Linked DNA regions of Paraburkholderia fungorum. The main gene of each other region encodes a partner of the protein of the gene in region 2 in a complex. Links are inferred from orthologs where the notes say so. Each region holds a gene or a part of one and is shown on either strand. Other genes may lie near its edges.

Region 1 (7,266 bases), 560 kb from region 2 along the record:
GCGGCTCGACAACCGCCACGTGGGCGAGGTTGCGCGACGCGAGGTACAGGTTTTCGTCAACCGTGTCGGTAATCACCAGCACGGAGTCGAGACCCATCGCCTTGAATTTTTCGGCCAGCAGCTTCGTCTTCGGCGCTTCGAGCGTCAGCTCGTCGACCACCGAGATGCGGCCTTCGCGGGCCAGCTGCGAGAAGATCGAGCAGAGACCTGCGCGATGCATCTTCTTGTTGACCTTGTGCGAAAAGTTTTCTTCCGGCGAATTCGGGAAGATCCGGCCACCGCCGCGCCACAACGGGCTCGACGACATACCGGCACGGGCGCGGCCCGTACCCTTCTGGCGCCACGGCTTCTTGGTCGTGTGCTTAACTTGCTCACGATCCTTCTGCGCGCGGTTGCCGCTACGGGCATTCGCTTGATACGCCACCACGACCTGGTGAATCAGGGCTTCGTTGTAATCGCGACCGAACACTACGTCCGACGCGCTAACGCCTGCACCTTCCTGACCATTGGCATTCAGGAGCTTAAGTTCCATTATTTCGCTCCTTTCACGGCACGCGTCTTCACGGCCGGCGTAACGAATACTTTGCCACCCTTCGCACCCGGAACGGCGCCCTTGACCAGCAACAGCTTGCGGTCAGCGTCGATACGAGCGATCTCGAGGTTTTGCACCGTTACCGTGTCGTCACCCATGTGACCGGTCATGCGCTTACCCGGGAAAACACGACCCGGATCTTGCGCCATACCGATCGAACCCGGCACGTTGTGCGAGCGCGAGTTACCGTGCGATGCACGGCCGGATGCGAAGTTGTAACGCTTGATGGTACCGGCGTAGCCCTTACCGATCGACACGCCTTGCACGTCGACCTTCTGGCCTACTTCGAACAGGTCGGGACCGACCACGGTGCCGTTCGACAACTCGGCAGCCTTGGCAGCATCGATCTGGAATTCTTTGAGGATTTCACCGGCTTGAACACCGGCTTTGGCGAGATGACCGGCCAAAGGCTTCGTCACGCGCGATGCACGGCGCGTACCGAATGCAACCTGCACGGCCGTGTAGCCGTCGGTTTCAACAGTCTTGATCTGCGTCACGCGGTTGTCGGACACGTCCAGCACGGTAACGGGAATCGAATCCCCTTCTGCCGTGAAGATACGGGTCATGCCAACCTTGCGACCTACGAGTCCAAGGCTCATCGTTTTCTCCATTCCCGACTGCGATTGGTCGGGGCTAATTTACAAAATGCCGGTGCCGTTTCGGGCATGAATGCATGCTGCAGCACACCGACTTTTTTGCGCAAATGCGCGAAAAGCCCACCACTATAGCAAGGCTTTTCGTTTTCTGCAAGCAATCAAAGACTTAGCGCTGTCCGGCTTACCGGACAAGCTCTGAAAGCCTTATTGCAGCTTGATTTCAACGTCCACACCAGCCGGGAGGTCCAGCTTCATCAGTGCGTCAACGGTCTTGTCCGTCGGATCGACGATGTCCATCAGACGTTGGTGCGTACGGATTTCGAGCTGATCGCGCGACGTCTTGTTGACGTGCGGCGAACGCAGGATGTCGAAGCGTTGAATGCGGGTCGGCAGGGGCACCGGGCCACGAACGATCGCGCCAGTCCGCTTGGCCGTGTCGACGATTTCAGCTGCCGATTGATCGATCAGACGATAGTCGAAAGCCTTCAGGCGAATGCGGATTTTCTGGTTCTGCATGACAATTCCTTGGAAAAGAGCGAGGCGGTATTGCGCCGCCAGATAGTAAAAGAACGTAGAGCCGGGCGCCCGCGAGGGGCTGGCGCCCGGCTCCGGGCACCACTTACTGCATGTACTGCAAGGTCAACTCGCGATTTTACTCGAGAATCTTTGCAACCACACCAGCGCCGACCGTACGGCCGCCTTCGCGAATTGCGAAACGCAGACCTTCTTCCATCGCGATCGGGTTGATCAGCTTCACCGTGATCGACACGTTGTCGCCCGGCATGACCATTTCCTTGTCCTTCGGCAGCTCGATCGAGCCCGTCACGTCCGTCGTACGGAAGTAGAACTGCGGACGGTAGTTGTTGAAGAACGGCGTATGACGACCGCCTTCGTCCTTGCTCAGCACGTACACTTCAGCCGTGAAGTGCGTGTGCGGGTTGATCGAACCCGGCTTCGCCAGAACCTGGCCACGCTCCACGTCTTCACGCTTCGTGCCGCGCAGCAGGATACCAACGTTGTCGCCTGCCTGACCCTGGTCGAGCAGCTTGCGGAACATTTCCACGCCCGTGCAGGTCGTCTTCACCGTCGGCTTGATACCGACGATTTCGATTTCTTCGCCGACCTTGACGATGCCGCGCTCAACGCGACCCGTCACCACCGTGCCACGACCCGAGATCGAGAACACGTCTTCCACCGGCATCAGGAACGCACCGTCAACTGCGCGCTCCGGCGTCGGGATGTACGTGTCCAGCGCGTCGGCCAGATTCATGATCGCCACTTCGCCCAGCTCGCCCGCATCGCCTTCCAGCGCCAGCTTGGCCGAACCCTTGATGATCGGCGTGTCGTCGCCCGGGAAGTCGTACTTCGACAGAAGTTCGCGAACTTCCATTTCAACGAGTTCCAGCAGCTCAGCGTCGTCCACCATGTCGCACTTGTTCAGGAACACGATGATGTACGGAACGCCAACCTGACGGGCCAGCAGGATGTGCTCGCGCGTTTGCGGCATCGGGCCGTCTGCAGCCGAACACACCAGGATCGCGCCGTCCATCTGCGCTGCGCCCGTGATCATGTTCTTCACATAGTCAGCGTGGCCCGGGCAGTCAACGTGTGCGTAGTGGCGGTTAGCCGTTTCGTACTCGACGTGTGCCGTGTTGATCGTGATACCACGTGCCTTTTCTTCCGGCGCCGCGTCGATCTGGTCGTATGCCTTTGCTTCGCCGCCAAACTTCTTGGTCAGAACCGTCGTGATCGCTGCCGTCAGCGTGGTCTTGCCGTGGTCAACGTGACCGATCGTGCCGACGTTCACGTGCGGCTTGGTCCGTTCGAATTTACCTTTAGCCATGTTTCTCTTCTTTCAAAAAGTTAATCGTTGAATGACTTTGCCGCGCGATTACTTCGACTTGGCGTTGATGATCGCTTCCGACACGTTACGCGGTGCTTCTGCGTAGTGCTTGAACTCCATCGTGTACGTTGCGCGACCTTGGGTCAGCGAACGCAGCGACGTCGAGTAGCCGAACATTTCCGACAGCGGTACTTCTGCGCGGACGATCTTGCCGCCGCCAACCATGTCGTCCATGCCCTGAACAATGCCGCGACGACCCGACAGGTCGCCCATGACGTTGCCCATGTAGTCTTCCGGCGTTTCGACTTCGACAGCCATCATCGGTTCGAGGATGACCGGCTGAGCCTTGCGCATTGCTTCCTTGAACGCCATCGAACCGGCCATGCGGAAAGCATTTTCGTTCGAGTCAACGTCGTGGTACGAACCGAACGTCAGGTGAACCTTGACGTCGACGACCGGGAAGCCTGCCAGCACGCCTGCCTTCAGCGTTTCCTGAATACCCTTGTCGACCGCCGGGATGTATTCACGCGGAATCACACCACCCTTGATCTCGTCCAGGAATTCGTAGCCCTTGCCTTGTTCGTTCGGCTCGAGCGTGATGACCGCGTGACCGTACTGGCCGCGACCACCCGACTGCTTGACGAACTTGCCGTCAACGTCTTCCGCCTTGCCGCGAATCGTTTCGCGGTAAGCAACCTGCGGCTTGCCGACCGTTGCTTCCACGCCGAATTCGCGCTTCATACGGTCAACCAGAATTTCCAGGTGGAGCTCGCCCATGCCCGAAATAATGGTTTGGCCCGATTCTTCGTCCGTTTGAACGCGGAACGACGGATCTTCCTGAGCCAGACGGTTCAGTGCCAGACCCATCTTTTCCTGGTCCGGCTTCGTCTTCGGCTCGACAGCCTGCGAAATCACCGGTTCCGGGAAAATCATGCGCTCGAGAACGATCGGGTGCAGCGGATCGCACAGCGTGTCGCCCGTCGTCGCGTCTTTCAGACCGACAGCAGCCGCGATGTCGCCAGCGTGCACTTCCTTGATTTCTTCGCGCTGGTTTGCGTGCATCAGCAGAATACGACCGAGACGTTCCTTCTTGTCTTTGGTCGCGTTCAGCAGCGTGTCGCCCGACTTCGTCGTACCCGAGTACACGCGGAAGAAGATCAGCTGACCGACAAACGGGTCCGTCATGATCTTGAACGCGAGCGACGAGAACTTCTCGTCGTCGGCTGCGCGACGCTCAGCCTTTTCGCCGTTTTCGAGTTCGCCAGTAACCGGCGGAATGTCGATCGGCGACGGCAGGAAGTCGAGCACGGCGTCCAGCATCCGTTGCACGCCCTTGTTCTTGAACGCGGTACCGCACAGCATCGGCTGAATTTCGCATGCAATCGTACGATCGCGCAGACCCTTGATGATTTCCGCTTCGGAGAGCTCGCCCTCTTCCAGGTACTTGTTCATCAGGTCTTCGCTCGACTCAGCAGCCGCTTCGACCATCTTCTCGCGCCATTCGTTGCACGTGTCGACCAGTTCTGCCGGGATTTCTTCGTACGAGAACTTCGTGCCTTGGGACGCTTCGTCCCAAATGATCGCCTTCATCTTCAGCAGATCGACGACGCCCGTGAAGTTTTCTTCCGCGCCGATAGGCACCACGACCGGAACCGGATTCGCCTTCAGACGCAGCTTGAGCTGATCGTAGACCTTGAAGAAGTTCGCGCCGGTACGGTCCATCTTGTTGATGAACGCGAGACGGGGAACCTTGTACTTATTAGCCTGACGCCACACGGTTTCCGACTGGGGCTGAACGCCGCCCACAGCGCAGTAGACCATGCACGCGCCGTCGAGCACGCGCATCGAGCGCTCAACTTCAATCGTGAAGTCGACGTGACCCGGCGTGTCGATGATGTTGATACGGTGCTCAGCGCGGTCGCCGGCCATGCCTTTCCAGAAAGCCGTGGTAGCAGCGGACGTGATCGTGATACCGCGTTCCTGCTCCTGCTCCATCCAGTCCATGGTTGCAGCGCCGTCGTGAACTTCACCAATCTTGTGGTTCACGCCGGTATAGAACAGGATGCGCTCGGTCGTCGTCGTTTTGCCGGCGTCGATGTGAGCGCTAATACCGATGTTACGGTAGCGCTCGATAGGTGTCTTGCGAGCCACTTTGATCCTCTATTGGGATGACGCGATGCGAGAAAATACCCATCGCGCTGTAACACAAACGGGCGAGGCGCTTTGTAAGCGCACCCGCCCGGAATTTCTTTCCGCTTTTTCAGCTAAACCCGGGTTCGGGAAGCTTAGAAACGGAAGTGCGAGAACGCCTTGTTGGCTTCTGCCATCCGGTGAACTTCGTCGCGCTTCTTCATTGCGCCGCCACGGCCTTCGGCCGCTTCGGAGAGTTCACCTGCCAGACGCAGGGCCATCGACTTCTCGCTGCGCTTCTTCGCGGCTTCACGCAGCCAACGCATCGCCAATGCCATACGACGCGACGGGCGCACTTCGACCGGAACCTGATAGTTTGCACCACCAACGCGGCGGCTCTTAACTTCGACCACCGGCTTGACGTTGTTGAGCGCTACCGTGAACACTTCCAGCGGGTCCTTGCCACCCTTGGTCTGGATTTGTTCGAAAGCGCCGTACACGATGCGTTCAGCAACCGACTTCTTGCCGGACAACATCAGCACGTTCATGAACTTAGCTACATCAACGTTACCGAACTTCGGATCCGGCAACACTTCCCGCTTGGGGACTTCGCGACGACGCGGCATGTTTCTTCCTTTAACTTTTCAGTTGGAGCTACTCAGCTCCGCGGCCACCAACTAACCCGATTCATCTTCAAGACTTACCAGCCTGGTCGGGTGACCACTTACTCGACAGCACCGGCTATTCCGGCACCACCGCTATTACCGCCTTTGCAGGCGACCTGAAACTACTTTGACCGGCTAATTACTTGCCAGCCTTGGCACGCTTCGCGCCGTACTTCGAGCGAGCCTGCTTACGATCCTTGACGCCCTGGGTATCCAGCGAGCCGCGAACCATGTGGTAACGCACACCCGGCAAGTCCTTAACACGACCGCCGCGAATCAGCACGACCGAGTGTTCCTGCAGGTTGTGGCCTTCACCACCGATGTACGAAATAACTTCGAAGCCGTTCGTCAGACGAACCTTGGCAACCTTACGGAGTGCCGAGTTAGGCTTCTTAGGCGTCGTGGTGTACACACGGGTGCACACGCCGCGGCGCTGGGGGCAGTCCTGCAAGGCCGGGCTCTTGCTCTTAGTCGTTTCCGACTGGCGGCCTTTGCGAACCAGTTGATTGATGGTTGGCATTGTTTATTCCTGAAATTGAACAAAATCGACGCATATGTTCCCGGGCAAAGCGGAAACGCTTGCGCATCGAACTTCCGGGTGGTCTGTTTACTCGCGAGTTAACCCCGCGCGCAGGCATCCCAAGAACCGGAACCTAGCATAATATTCCGAAAATACTAAGGGAGTCAACAGGTTGCGATATTTCGCAGGCCTGTCGATCTGTATGAGCCGTCCCGAGCGCTCAATCAGCCGCGACGACTTCCAGCAATTCGTCGCCGAAACGATCGAGTTTACGTGCGCCCATGCCCGGAATGCCGCGCAAATCCTCGATGGAATCGGGGCCATTACGGGCAATTTCTGCCAGTGTCGCGTCGTGGAAAATGACGTAGGCAGGCACGCCGTCGCTTTTTGCCGTTTCTGTACGCCATGCGCGCAGCCGATCCCAACGGGCACGTTCACGCGGACCCATGCCGACCGTAGGATCGGCACGTTCGCTCGTACGCCCGGACGATTGACGGGTGCGAGTCGGCTTCACATAGCGACGCATCGTCACGTTCTGCTCGCCCTTAAGCACCGGTTTGCTCGCCTCGGTCAGGACCAGCGAACCAAAACCTTCGTGGTCCACAGTCAGGTAACCGAACGCCACGAGCTGACGAAACACCGCGCGCCATTCCGGTTCGCCAAGCGCCGCGCCTATACCGAAGGTGGTGAGCTTTTCGTGGCCGCGCTGCAAAATTTTCTCGCTGCTATTGCCGCGCAAGATGTCGATCAGATGGCCGGCGCCGAAATGAAATCCACTTGCCCGTTGCGCGCGGAAGACGCAGGAAAGCGCCATCTGCGCCTCGCGCGTGGCATCCCAAGTGGCGGGCGGTTCAAGGCAGTTGTCGCAATTGCCGCAGGGCTTGCTCGATTCGCCGAAATACGCGAGCAGGCGCACGCGC
Region 2 (12,789 bases):
GCCAAGGTGATGGCCGAGCGTGGCCGTCTGCGCGACGTGGCACGGGGCCGCAAGGTGCCGATCAACGCACCGCAGTCGCCGACGCCGGTTCTGACCGCGTCGGCCAATACGGCTCAGGCGGCAGCGAGCAGCGCCAAGCGGGTTCAGGTGACGCTCGACGGCGGTCACGCGCTGAACGCGCCGGCAAAGTCCTCTGCAGCCGATCAGGACGATGCGAATGCCACGAAGCACGTGGCGTCGGCCTCGGAGCTGGGCGCCTGATCTGACTACGTGGCGGTCTGGCAGCTTGAGCTGGATAGCGCGTCGCAAAAACTCGGCAGCAACAAAAAAGGACACTTTCGAGTGTCCTTTTTTGCGTTTGGGGAGTGATGCTGTTCGTAAGCCTATTGCTGCCCGAACAGCTTCGCCAGCCGATCCACTGCCTCTTCCAGCTTCGGATACGCAGTTGCATACGACAAGCGGATGTACTCCCTCGGCGCGTGTGTGCCGAAATCCATACCCGGTACCAGCACCACGCCCGCGTCGTGCAGCATGGCCTTGGTGAGCGCGGCGCTGTCCCCGGCTGCCTTATGCGCGACCGTACGGCAATCGGCATAGACGTAGAACGCGCCGTCGGGCATGACCGGCACCGAGAAACCGAGCGATTCCAGAGCCGGTGCAATGAAGTCGCGGCGGCGCTTGAACTCGAGCCGCCGCTCTTCATAGATGGCGATGGTTTCCGGCTCGAAGCAGGCGAGGGCCGCGTGCTGCGCGAGCGCCGACGCGCAGATGAACAGGTTCTGCGCGAGCTTTTCGAACGCGCTAACCATGCCGGGCGGCACCACGAGCCAGCCCAGACGCCAGCCGGTCATGTTGAAGTACTTCGAGAAACTGTTGACGGTGATCACGTCGTCGCCAAACGAGAGCGCCGAGACGGGCTTTGCGTCGTAGCTCAGACCCTGATAGATCTCGTCGACGATCGTGAAGCCGCCACGCGCCCGCACCGCCTTGACGATGCGTTCAAGTTCGGCGGGTTCGATCGACGTGCCGGTCGGGTTCGACGGCGAAGCGAGCAGCACGCCACGAGTGCGCTCGTTCCAGAGGCGCTCGACGTCGTTGGCGGTCAACTGGAAACGCTCGGCGGGGCCGCTTGGCACCATGACCGGCTTGCCTTCGGCGGCGATCACGAAATGACGGTTGCATGGGTAGCACGGGTCCGGCATCAGCACTTCGTCGTCGCGGTCGACCAGCGCGGCGCAGGCCAGCAACAACGCGGCGGATGCGCCCGCGGTGACAACGATCCGCGCGGGATCGACGCTAACGCCGTAGAACTCGGCGTAATGCGCGGAGATCGCTTCACGCAGCGCGTGCAGGCCGAGCGCATTGGTGTATTGCGTGACGCCCCGGCGCAGCGCGTTTGCCGCAGCCTCGATTACAGGCTCGGGTGCCGTGAAATCGGGCTCGCCGATTCCCATGTGAATGATGTCGCGCCCGTCGCGCTCGAGGAGCGCGGCCTCCTTGGCCAGTTCCATCACATAGAACGGCTGGATGGCGTCGACGCGGGCAGCAAGCCGCACGAGGGGTTCGGTCACGGAGTTCATACGATCAAATCCAGTTCAGAGCAAAAGCAGGACGGCGTTGCGTGCCCGATTACGGCTGATCGGGGTTCCCCGCGCACCAGCTCAGACATGCGCAACGCAGCGTCCTTTCCAGCGGTTCGACTCGCTACAAAAAAGGCGCATGACAGGGTGTCCCGTCATGCGCCTGACGCTTACGACTTGCGAGCCGCCTGCGTTTCAGCTGCGCGCAATTGCGCGGACAGCTTGTCCAGTACGCCGTTGACGTACTTGTAGCCGTCCGAGCCGCCGAATGTTTTGGTCAGCTCGACTGCTTCGTTGATGATTACGCGATAGGGAATATCGACGTGATTCTTCAGTTCGAATGCAGCGACCAGCAGAACAGCGCGTTCGACCGGCGACAGTTGTTCGATCGGACGATCCAGGCACGGTGCGATGTCGGCGGACAACGCGTCCGAATCGCGGATCACGCCGCGCAAAAGCGCGTCCAGATGCTCGCGATCGGCCTTGTCGAAACCTTGGGCGCCGCTCAGCTGCGCTTCGATTTCACTGGCGGGCGAACCCGACAGCAGCCACTGGTAAAGCCCCTGCGTGGCTAGTTCGCGGGAGCGTCGGCGTGCGCTCTTCATGCTTCGTCCTCTTCTTCGTCTTCTTCCTCGTCGTCGCCGCCGAGTTGTTCGAGCGCGACCGAGAGGTTCGCCATTTCGACGGCCACGCGCGCTGCGTCACGACCCTTTTCGGTCATGCGGGCAACCGCCTGTTCGTCGTTTTCGGTGGTCAGCACGGCGTTCGCGACCGGAATGCCGAAGTCCAGACCGATACGCGTAATGCCCGCGCCGCTTTCGTTCGATACCAGTTCGAAGTGATAGGTCTCGCCGCGAATCACCGCGCCGAGCGCGATCAGTGCATCGAATTGCGCGCTTTCGGCGAGCTTTTGCAGTGCCAGCGGGATTTCCAGTGCGCCGGGTACCGTGACCAGCAGCACGTCTTCGCCGGTCACGCCGAGGCGTTCGAGTTCTTCGATGCACGAGTCGGCGAGGCCGTTGCAGACGGGTTCGTTAAAACGCGCCTGGACGATGCCGATGCGCAGTCCGTCGCCGTCGAGATTCGGTTGATATTGTCCGATTTCCATGTGACTTCCGTAGTGTTTTGAGTGGGCGCCAGGCGCGTGAATGGTCGGGTCAGCCTTGCGGGGCTTGGGCTTTGCTGCCGGGCATTGGGACGAAGCCGGTGACTTCGAGGCCGTAGCCCGACATGCTGCCCAGCTTGCGTGGGTTCGACAGAACCTGCATCTTGCCGACCCCTAGCTCGCGCAGAATCTGCGCACCGATGCCGTAGGTCTTGAAGTCGACCGGGCGGCGTTTGAGCGCCTCTGCTTTTTCCTTCGAGTCGAACGCCTTGAAGACGTCGATCAGATGGTCTTTCGAATCGCCGCAATTCAGCAGCACGATGACGCCGCAGTCGCGTTCGGCGATTTCTTTCATGGCGGCGTCGAGCGTCCACGAGTGAGTGGATTCGCCGACTTCGAGCAGATCCAGCACCGACAGCGGCTCGTGCACGCGCACCAGCGTGTCCTGATCCGTGCACGGCGTGCCGCGCACCAGCGCGATGTGCGGCTGGCCGCTCGGCTGGTCGAGATACATGACCGCGCGGAACGCGCCGTGCGCGGTCTGCATGGTGCGTTCGCAAATGCGCTCGACGATCGACTCGGTCCGGCTGCGATAGTGGATCAGGTCGGCAATCGTGCCGACCTTCAGACCGTGCACCTTGCCGAATTCGATCAGATCCGGCAACCGAGCCATCGTGCCGTCGTCGTTGATCACTTCGCAGATTACCGAGGCCGGCGCGAGGCCCGCCAGCGCGGTGAAGTCGCAGCCCGCTTCGGTATGACCGGCGCGCACCAGCACGCCGCCCGGCTGGGCCATGATCGGAAACACGTGGCCCGGCTGGACGATGTGCTCCGGCTTGGCGTCCGGTGCGACCGCGGCCGCGATGGTGCGGGCGCGGTCGGCCGCCGAAATGCCAGTGGTGACGCCTTCCGCTGCTTCGATGCTGACCGTGAACGCCGTGCCGTACTGCGTGCCGTTGCGGTAGGTCATCAGCGGCAGGTTGAGCTGTTTGCAGCGTTCCTGCGTCAACGTCAGGCAGATCAGGCCACGGCCGTAACGCGCCATGAAATTGATCGCTTCCGGCGTGACGAACTCGGCGGCGAGCACGAGGTCGCCCTCGTTTTCGCGATCTTCTTCGTCGACGAGGATCACCATCCGGCCGGCTTTCAGTTCGGCGATGATCTCTTGAGTGGAGGCGAGCGTCATGTTGGCGAGATTTTCGGGAAAGCGCGTATTTTACGCCACGCGCGGGTCCAAGTCGCCTCCGACGGATGGCATAGGCCGTTTGGCCGACTGGCGATGGGATATCCGGGGTTGCTATGCTCGTTCAAACGATCGGCGTGCGGGCCGGGTGCAATCGGAGCGGACTGCCGCCAGGCCTTTGCTGGCGGGCTGTCGACGGGCGGTCTGCTCGCGTGGAGCGACGCGTTTGACGATCCGCTCCGGGGGTAGGTCACAGACGCCAGCTCGCGGATAAAAGGACATCGAAGTTCGATGAAGCCGCCATAAGCCGCATCTGCGGACCGAGGGAGGCGACAGCGAGGCTCACACGTTCCGCAAGACATGGCGAGCGCCGTCCGGCTCCCGGCCGCAGACAGAGGCAAGAGGCCACAGGCCGCCCGCTCGATAGCCAGCGGCCCTGGTCGAAATCATGGCGTCACGGAACCAGCCACAGCGCCGCGGCATAAATCACGAGCGACACGACGAACGTAATCGCCGTGTAGCCCATCACGCGCTGAATGCGAATGCCTGCAATCGCCACCACCGGCACGGCCCAGAACGGTTGCAGCATGTTGGAGACGTTTTCCGCCATCGCCACGCCCATCGTGGTGCGGGGAATCGACGCGTGCAAGCCGAGTGCGGCGGGCAGCACGAACGGCCCCTGAACCGCCCAGTGGCCGCCCGCGCTCGGTACGAGCAGCGTGATGATCAGCGAACTGAGATAGCTCCACAGCGGCAGTGTGACCGGTGTCGCGATCACCACGAAGGTCTTGGCGATGGTGGCCGCCAGCCCGGTCCCCGTCATGATGCCCATGATGCCGCCGTACATCGGGTATTGCAGCAGCATCGAGCCGGTCTGCCGCGCGGCGCGGCGGATCGCGTCGGCGTACGCAATCGGCGTGCGCTGCAACGCGAGGCCGACCAGCAGGAAGATCAGGATCGTCGTGTTGATGTCGAGTTCGAAGCCCTTGGTGTGCCACGTCATGGCCAGATAACCGACGCCCAGCAGCAGCATGATCAGGGTGCCGAACATGGATTGTTCGACCCGCGCCGCGAACGAGGTCGCAGCGGACTGGCGGGCGTGGGGATCGGCATCGGCATCGCTGCCGCTATCGCCTTGCGGGCCGGTTTGATTGAACGCGACGACGTGTTCGGCTTTGGGGTGAATCCAGATGAATACGGCGGTCATCACGACGACCACCAGCACGGTCGGAACCAGCACGAACGACGCGAACACCGTCTCGCTCAATGGAACGACCTGGCCGGTCGCTTTCTCCACGAGATTCAACGCGTTGCCGTGCGACGCCTGCGATAACGCAATCGAACTCGACAAACCGCTATTGCAGATCGACCACGCCGAATAGCTGCCCGCGACGAGCCATGCGAAATCCACCTTCACCCGCCGGGCGATCTCACGTGAAAGCAGCGCGCCGACAATCAGCCCGAGTCCCCAGTTGAGCCATGCACAGATGCCGACCACGGGGAACACCAGCAACGCCGCCCGAGCCGGTGTCTGCACGCGTGAAGCCATGGCGCGCAAGCCGCGCTGCACGATCGGCGCTTCGGCGATTGCGTAACCTGTCGCGAGGATCAGGATCATCTGCAACGCGAAGCCGAGAATGTTGAATGTGCCGCCGTACCAGGAAGTCAGCAACGTCGGCACGGAGGCGTGCGGCGCGAACGCAAAGGCCAGCAGACTGACCACCACCGTCAAGCCAATTGAAAGCACGAACGGGTCCGGCATCACCTGTTCGAATATATAAACGAGGCCGCCTACGACGCCCTGCCGAGGCGCGGCCGTGTCCGTCACTGTGCCCCCGTAACCCTTCTTTTCCATGGTCTCGCTCCGCTGATACGCGGGCGTCGGTTGCTCACGCAACCCGACGCCAATCCGATAAATACAGTTCGCTTACGCGCAGCGATTTGCTGCGACGACGAAACATAATCGAATTTGGAATTTCATGTTTTTTCGCGGGACAGGTGGCCGTTTTCGCGAAAAGGATTCGGAGGAGGGACACGCCTGAAGCAGATCGGCTGGCAGCGTTGTCGCGATGCGCGAGCTGCATCAATTTCAACGCAGGGGGAGGGGTAGAAGAGTTAAAGATTTCGTGGCCGTGAACCGGAGGAGCGCGTCGGGTGTGAGACACCGGAAGAGACGGCGGGAAGCTTCGATTCGTTTTTAATTGGCGAAATCTACAATGCGCTGCTGGCCCTTCATTCCATCCACCGGACATCGAGCAGATAAAACAGAAGGCCAGCTTCAACCCGACTGTCAGACCTTGCGCAGGTCCTGACCCGTCGACAACATCCGCTCCACATACCGCGCAATCAGATCGATCTCCAGATTCACCTTCGCCCCTACGCGCAGATGCTTAAGCGCAGTCACCTCGACCGTGTGCGGAATCAGGTTGATCGAAAACTCGCACCCATCGTCACGATCCTTCACCGAATTGACGGTCAGACTCACGCCGTTGACCGTGACCGATCCTTTAAACGCGAGATAGCGGCCAATCTCACGCGGCGCGAGCACGCGCAATTCGTGCGACTCGCCAACCGGCGCGAAATGCGTAACGGTACCCAGTCCGTCGACGTGACCGGACACGATATGTCCGCCCAGCCGGTCGTGCGCACGCAGCGCCTTCTCCAGATTGACCTCGCCGGGTTCGCCAAGACCTGCCGTGCAATTGAGACTTTCGCGCGACACATCGACTTCGAACGAATGCGCGGTCTTCGCAACCACCGTCATGCACGCGCCCTGGATCGTGATGCTGTCGCCCAGTTGCACGTCGCCGAGATCGAGGCCGCCGGCTTCGACGTTCAGGCGCACGCCCGCGTCGCCATCCGCGCCCAGAGGCTTGACTGATTCGATGCGGCCCACTGCCGCGACGATTCCTGTAAACATCGTGCTAGTCCTTGATCAATTCGAAACGGGGGAGGACGCGGGATCGTCGCCGGGTTCTGCGGGGCTGGCTTGCGACGCCGCCAGAGGCGCAAAGCGCGCGAGAATCCGCAGATCGTCGCCGATCCGGTCCACTGCGTGAAAATTCAGTTTGACGCGGCCTTCGAGCGTGTCGGGTGCGTGCAGGTTGAACATGCTCATCGAGTCCATGCCGAGCAGGTTCGGCGCGAGATACACGAGCAGTTCGTCGACGCAACCTTCGCGCAGCAGCGAGCCGTTCAGTTTATAGCCCGCCTCGACGTGCAATTCGTTCACGTTGCGTTCGCCGAGCGCCTTCAGCATGCCGGGCAGATCGACCTTGCCGGCCGCGTTCGCCATCTGCACGATCTCGGCGCCACGGTCGCGCAATGCATTGGCGCGGTCGGTGTGACGCTGGTCGAGATTGCCGCAGAAAATCAGCGTGGGCGCACCGGCCAGAATCTGCGCGTCCGGCGGCACATCGAGCTGACTGTCGATCAACACGCGTTGCGGCTGACGCGGCGTATCGACCGCGCGCACGGTCATGCGCGGATTGTCTTCCCTGACCGTGCCGATGCCCGTCAGAATCGCCGATGCGCGAGCGCGCCACGCGTGACCATCCGCGCGTGCCGCTTCGCCGGTGATCCATTGGCTGACGCCCGACGGCAAACCGGTGCGACCGTCGAGCGACGCCGCGACTTTCATGCGAACCCACGGACGGCCGCGCGTCATCCGAGACACGAAGCCGATGTTCAGTTCGTGCGCTTCCTGCGCAAGCAGGCCGCAACGCACTTCGATGCCGGCGTCGCGCAGCATCTTCAGCCCACGCCCGGACACCTGCGGATTCGGATCTTCCATCGCCGCGACGACGCGCGCGACCTGCGCTTCGATCAGCGCGTTCGCGCACGGCGGGGTGCGGCCGAAATGGCTGCACGGTTCGAGCGTCACGTAAGCAGTAGCGCCGCGCAGATCATGGCCGCGCGAGCGCGCGTCCTTCAACGCGCGAACCTCGGCGTGATCCTGACCGGCCGGTTGCGTGAAGCCTTCGCCGATCACCTCGCCATTCTTGACGAGCACGCAACCCACGCGCGGATTCGGGTCGGTGGTGTACATGCCGCGCTTGGCCAACGCGAGCGCGCGTTCCATATGGACGAAATCGGTTTGCGAAAACATCGGTGTCCGGTCGGGTGCGGTGGCTAGACTAGGTAGAGCTTCGTATTCAGCAAGGTGCGGCTCGCGCCGCGTTTCTTCAACCCGCGAGCGACGCGAATGCGCTGCGCGCTGCGTCGATCGTCGCGTCGATGATCGCGTCGTCGTGCGCGCTCGACACGAAGCCCGCTTCATACGCCGACGGCGCGAAGTACACGCCCGCGTCGAGCATCTTGTGGAAGAACGCGTTGAAGCGCGGCACGTCGCTCTTCGTGACATCGGCGAAGCTGCCCGGAACCGAGTCCGTAAAGTAGATGCCGAACATGCCGCCGAGCGAATCCGCCGAGAACGGCACCTTCGCTTCGCGTGCGACTTGCGACAGACCTTGCGCGAGACGGGCGGTGCGCGCGGCCAGCGTGTCGTAGAAGCCCGGCGCCTGGATCAGTTGCAGCGTCTTCAGACCGGCGGCCACCGCGATCGGATTGCCCGACAGCGTGCCCGCCTGATACACGCCGCCGAGCGGCGCGAGGTGAGCCATGATGTCGCGACGTCCGCCGAACGCTGCGGCCGGCATGCCGCCGCCGATCACCTTGCCCAGACACGTCAGGTCCGGCGTGATGTCGTACACCTCTTGCGCGCCGCCGAGCGCCACGCGGAAACCGCACATCACTTCGTCGAAAATCAGCACCGAGCCGTACTCGGTGCACAGACGGCGCAACGCCTGCAGGAATTCGGGCGTGGCGCGCACGAGGTTCATGTTGCCCGCCACCGGCTCGACGATCACCGACGCGATCTCGTTGCCGAACGCCTTGAACGCCTCTTCGAGTTCGGCGACGTTGTTGTATTCGAGGACCGTGGTGTGCTTCGCGATGTCGACCGGCACGCCTGCCGAGGTCGGATTGCCGAAGGTCAGCAGACCCGAACCGGCCTTGACCAGCAGGCTGTCGGCATGACCGTGATAGCAGCCTTCGAATTTGACGATACGGCTGCGATTCGTGAAGCCGCGCGCGAGACGCAGCGCGCTCATGGTCGCTTCAGTGCCGCTCGACACCATGCGGACCTGTTCGATCGACGGCACCAGCTTGCAGATTTCCTCGGCGATTTCCACTTCAGATTCGGTCGGCGCGCCGAACGAGAAGCCGTTGCCCAGCACGCGCTGCACCGCCTCCAGCACTTCGGGATGGACGTGGCCGAGGATCATCGGGCCCCACGAGCCGATGTAGTCGATATAGCGCTGACCGTCCGCGTCCCAGAAGTACGGGCCTTGAGCGCGCTCGACGAAACGCGGCGTGCCGCCGACGGAACGGAAAGCGCGGACCGGCGAGTTCACGCCACCCGGGATGGTGCGTTGCGCGCGTTCGAAGAGGATTTCGTTATTGGACATGGCGATGGCTGAATAGAGGTTGCGCAGCGGCGCGGGTTGCCGGTCGGCGTTTTGCGACGCTGGGATAGGTGGAGAAATTGTACCGGAGTCAGCGTCAACGGGTTTTGCGGGCGGGCTTGCCCGGGTCGGCTGTGGCGGTCGTATTCGCGGCCTTGCTCGTGGCTTTGCTGTGGGCCTTGTGCGCTGTGACTTTGCTGGAGTGCGTCGGGCCTGTCTGCGGGACTGGCGGTGAGACGGGCGGCGGCTTGCGCGTTCCGGTCAGCTCGCGCCAGCGCTTTTCCAGCGCGCCTTCCGCGAGCGGTTTGATCACCGTGCCGGAGCTTTGCGCATCCCATGTCTGCACCGAGAACGGGTGCACGCGCAACGCTTCACGCGGAATCACCGGCGCCTGATGCGCGTCGACCAGCCAGTCGTAGACGAAATCGATACACAGGCGATAACCGCGTTTGGTCGCTGCGTCCGGAACCTCGTACGGCGCGCGCGTCACGTAGCCGGAGCCGAAGATGCCTTTCGGTTCCTGCGCGACGCGGTGCAGGAACACCCGGTCGCCCGGCAGGATGCTGCGTGCGAATCCGCAGCCCCACACGTCGGGCACCGCGACGCCGGAGGCCACGCGTTTCGCGACGTCGGCCAACTCGGGCCACGGCCACTTCTTGGGGCTCCAGATCAGCAGGAAGGCGGTCATTGCAGGTCGATACAGAATGGTGGACGGGGTGCCGCGAATACCTTCGTCCGCGGCCCGCAGGGTTCAGGCGGCAGCTTAACCGATCGACCGCGCGGCCGCCGCGGCCAGTTGACGCTGCGCGCTCTGACGCGCAGGAGCGCAGCGCGGCAAGGCGAGGCGAGGCGAGGCAAGGCAAGGCGAGGCAAGGCAAGGCAAGGCAAGGCAAGGCGAGGCAAGGCAAGGCAAGGCGCGCTCGGGTGGATTAACCGTCGCGTACAATCGGGCCTTCAGCTTGTCGCTTTCCCGTTCCACCGTTCGTGCCGACGATGACGGCGCGGCGCTTCATCCGGATTCCCGATTTCCATGTCTCACGTCACCCAGAGCCGGCCCGATGGCCGGCTGATCCTGTTGCTCGGTGCGCTTGCCGCATGCGGGCCGATTTCCATCGACATGTACCTGCCGAGCCTGCCGACCATCGCGCAGGCCTTCGCGATCAGCACGGGCGCGGCGCAAACCACGCTCACCAGTTTCATGTTCGGCTTTTCGATCGGCATGCTGCTGTACGGACCGCTGTCGGATACGTATGGACGGCGGCCGGTGCTGCTCGGCGGCATCATCATGTATGCGCTGGCGAGCGTGGCGTGCGCGCTGTCGTTTTCGATCGGCTCGCTGGTGACGTTCCGCTTCGTGCAGGCGCTAGGTGCGGGCGCGGCTTCGGTGCTCGCGCGTGCGATTGCGCGCGATGCGTATGGTCCGACCGACGCCGCCCGCGTGCTGTCGATGCTGGCCATCGTCACGTCGATCGGTCCGTTGCTTGCGCCGTTGATCGGCGGACAGTTGCTGCTGATCGGCGGCTGGCGCGTGGTGTTCGTCGTGCTGACGCTGTTCGGTTCGGTGTGCGCGGTGACCGCGTTTCTGAAGGTGCCGGAGACCTGGCCGCCTGAAAAGCGCGCGCAGTCCGCGTTGCTGAAGTCGTTCGGCGCGTACGGCAGATTGCTGCGCGATCCGGTCGCGTGGGGACACATGTTGTGCGGCGGGATGGCGTTTGCGTCGATGTTCGCTTACATCACCGCGACGCCTTTCGTGTACATCGAATATTTCCACGTATCGGCGCAGCATTACGGCTTTTTGTTCGCGCTGAATATCGTCGGCATCATGTTCGGCAATTTCATGAATACGCGGCTCGTCGGCCGGCTCGGCGCGCTGCGGATCATTTCGTTCGCGGCCACCGTCAGTTGCGTGGCGTCGCTATTCGTGAGCTTTGTCTCGCTGACAGGGCTGGGCGGATTGTGGTCGATCGTGTTCGGGCTGTTCTTCGTGGTCGGCGTCGTGGGGGTGTTATCCGCAAACTGCACGACCGATCTGATGCACCGTTATCCGATGAATGCGGGTGCAGCGGCCGCCGTATTCGGCGCGGTGCAACTCGCGCTCGGCGCGTTGTCGAGCCTCGCGGTCGGGCTCTGGCAGGACGGCTCGCCCAAAGGGATGGGCATCGTCGTGGGCGTCGCGGGCGTGCTGTGTTACGTCGGGCGAATCCTGGTAATCAGATGGCACGGGGCCAAAGCGCCCGTCGCCGCGGTTTGAACGCTGGCCTTTTCCGTGTTCGCGCGCCTACCACAGGCGGGTAGCGCGCGTGCATCCGGCGCGTCTGCGGAAAACACCAGGTGTTGCGTCCGCGCGACCGTGCGCGGCAAATTGCATTGCTATGATGGAGTCACTGTTCCTCGGAGCGGCAATCATGGCGATCAGAGATTTGATGAACGGCGAACGGCAACATGCTGCTTTCGCCGAAGCGCAAAAGCTGGCTGACAGCGGCGTCTATCACGATTACACGGACATCGAATATGTGCTGCGCTTTGATTACGGTTTGTCGGATGTGTCGGCACTCCTCGACAGCCAGTTGATGCATCGCGACCTGAATCGCCGTTGCGCCGACGCGCGCGAGAAGCTGGATCTGCTTAGCGTGTGATGGAGGCTGCGTCGAGCGATAAGGCGGCTTCGTCTATCGAAGCGGCTCTGGGCGCACTGAGCGCTGAGTCGTGCATCGCCTGATGTTCCATGCATTGAAGCCGCGCGCTTTGAGCGACCATGGCCGCATCCCGCATTCGATTCCGGTAATGCTGGCGTTTTCGTAGAAGCGAGCATGCCATGTGCGCTGCGTCGTTTCGCGTGCAGCGATATGCTGCTGACTCCCCGTCACCTTTTGGAGTGGTACCGATGGCTGGTAGTCAGAACGAATCGCGTCTGCCGCACATGGAGAATCCCGCTACGCTGGCAAAGCCCGGCGGTCATTACAGTCATGTGGCAGTCGCAAATGGCTTTGCTTTTGTCTCCGGGCAATTGCCTATCGATGCACAAGGCGTGAAGCTGGCCGACTCGTCGTTCGAGGTTCAGGCCGAGCAGGTGCTGGCCAATGTGCGAGCCGCTCTCGAAAGCGCGGGTAGCAGCATCGCGCAACTGGTGCAGGTGCGCGTCTATATCGTCGATGTCGAGAACTGGGCGAGCTTCAATCAGATCTACGCGAAGTGGGCAGGGGACGCGCGGCCGGCCCGTGCCGTCGTGCCGGTTCCGCAATTGCACTACGGTTTCAAGATCGAGGTCGAGGCGACCGCGGTTGTTTAAGTGCGCTTGATGCGTCCCATGCGTCTAGTGCACCACCAGCCCGTTGAACTGCGCATTTCCCACGCCGCCCGCGATATTCACGCCGACGTTCCCACTCACCGCAGCCATGGCGCCTGTGCCGATTTCGGCGATGGCGCTGCCGGTCATCCGCGTGACTGCGTGGATGC

The links.
Region 1: the proteins of nusB (region 2) and rpsJ are in contact, whole or in part, in a solved structure (PDB 3D3B), measured with the Escherichia coli proteins. The link is inferred for Paraburkholderia fungorum from one-to-one orthologs.

What each region holds. Positions count from the first base shown.
Region 1 is NZ_FNKP01000001.1:3,629,621-3,636,886, forward strand. The notes cover bases 49-2,970. They hold rpsJ (30S ribosomal protein S10), read right to left. Parts: upstream 1,705-2,970; coding sequence 1,393-1,704; downstream 49-1,392. Other genes in these bases: rplD (50S ribosomal protein L4), read right to left, coding at 49-532; rplC (50S ribosomal protein L3), read right to left, coding at 532-1,191; tuf (elongation factor Tu), read right to left, coding at 1,841-2,970. Outside these bases: more of rplD, read right to left, coding at 1-48; more of tuf, read right to left, coding at 2,971-3,031; fusA (elongation factor G), read right to left, coding at 3,080-5,182; rpsG (30S ribosomal protein S7), read right to left, coding at 5,317-5,787; rpsL (30S ribosomal protein S12), read right to left, coding at 5,966-6,346. UniProt on the Escherichia coli protein: Involved in the binding of tRNA to the ribosomes. Part of the processive rRNA transcription and antitermination complex (rrnTAC). The complex forms an RNA-chaperone ring around the RNA exit tunnel of RNA polymerase (RNAP).
Region 2 is NZ_FNKP01000001.1:3,061,167-3,073,955, reverse strand. What follows is about bases 469-3,362. They hold nusB (transcription antitermination factor NusB), read right to left. Parts: upstream 2,186-3,362; coding sequence 1,751-2,185; downstream 469-1,750. Other genes in these bases: ribBA (bifunctional 3,4-dihydroxy-2-butanone-4-phosphate synthase/GTP cyclohydrolase II), read right to left, coding at 2,738-3,362; ribH (6,7-dimethyl-8-ribityllumazine synthase), read right to left, coding at 2,182-2,688; BLS41_RS13585 (pyridoxal phosphate-dependent aminotransferase), read right to left, coding at 469-1,580. Also shown: BLS41_RS13590 (lytic transglycosylase domain-containing protein), read left to right, coding at 1-261; more of BLS41_RS13585, read right to left, coding at 384-468; more of ribBA, read right to left, coding at 3,363-3,871; BLS41_RS13565 (TIGR00366 family protein), read right to left, coding at 4,323-5,723; BLS41_RS13560 (riboflavin synthase), read right to left, coding at 6,159-6,788; bifunctional diaminohydroxyphosphoribosylaminopyrimidine deaminase/5-amino-6-(5-phosphoribosylamino)uracil reductase RibD, read right to left, coding at 6,804-7,976; hemL (glutamate-1-semialdehyde 2,1-aminomutase), read right to left, coding at 8,053-9,336; BLS41_RS13545 (hypothetical protein), read right to left, coding at 9,431-10,021; BLS41_RS13540 (Bcr/CflA family multidrug efflux MFS transporter), read left to right, coding at 10,364-11,584; BLS41_RS13535 (hypothetical protein), read left to right, coding at 11,739-11,969; BLS41_RS13530 (RidA family protein), read left to right, coding at 12,218-12,622; BLS41_RS13525 (hypothetical protein), read right to left, coding at 12,647-12,789. UniProt on the Escherichia coli protein: Part of the processive rRNA transcription and antitermination complex (rrnTAC). The complex forms an RNA-chaperone ring around the RNA exit tunnel of RNA polymerase (RNAP).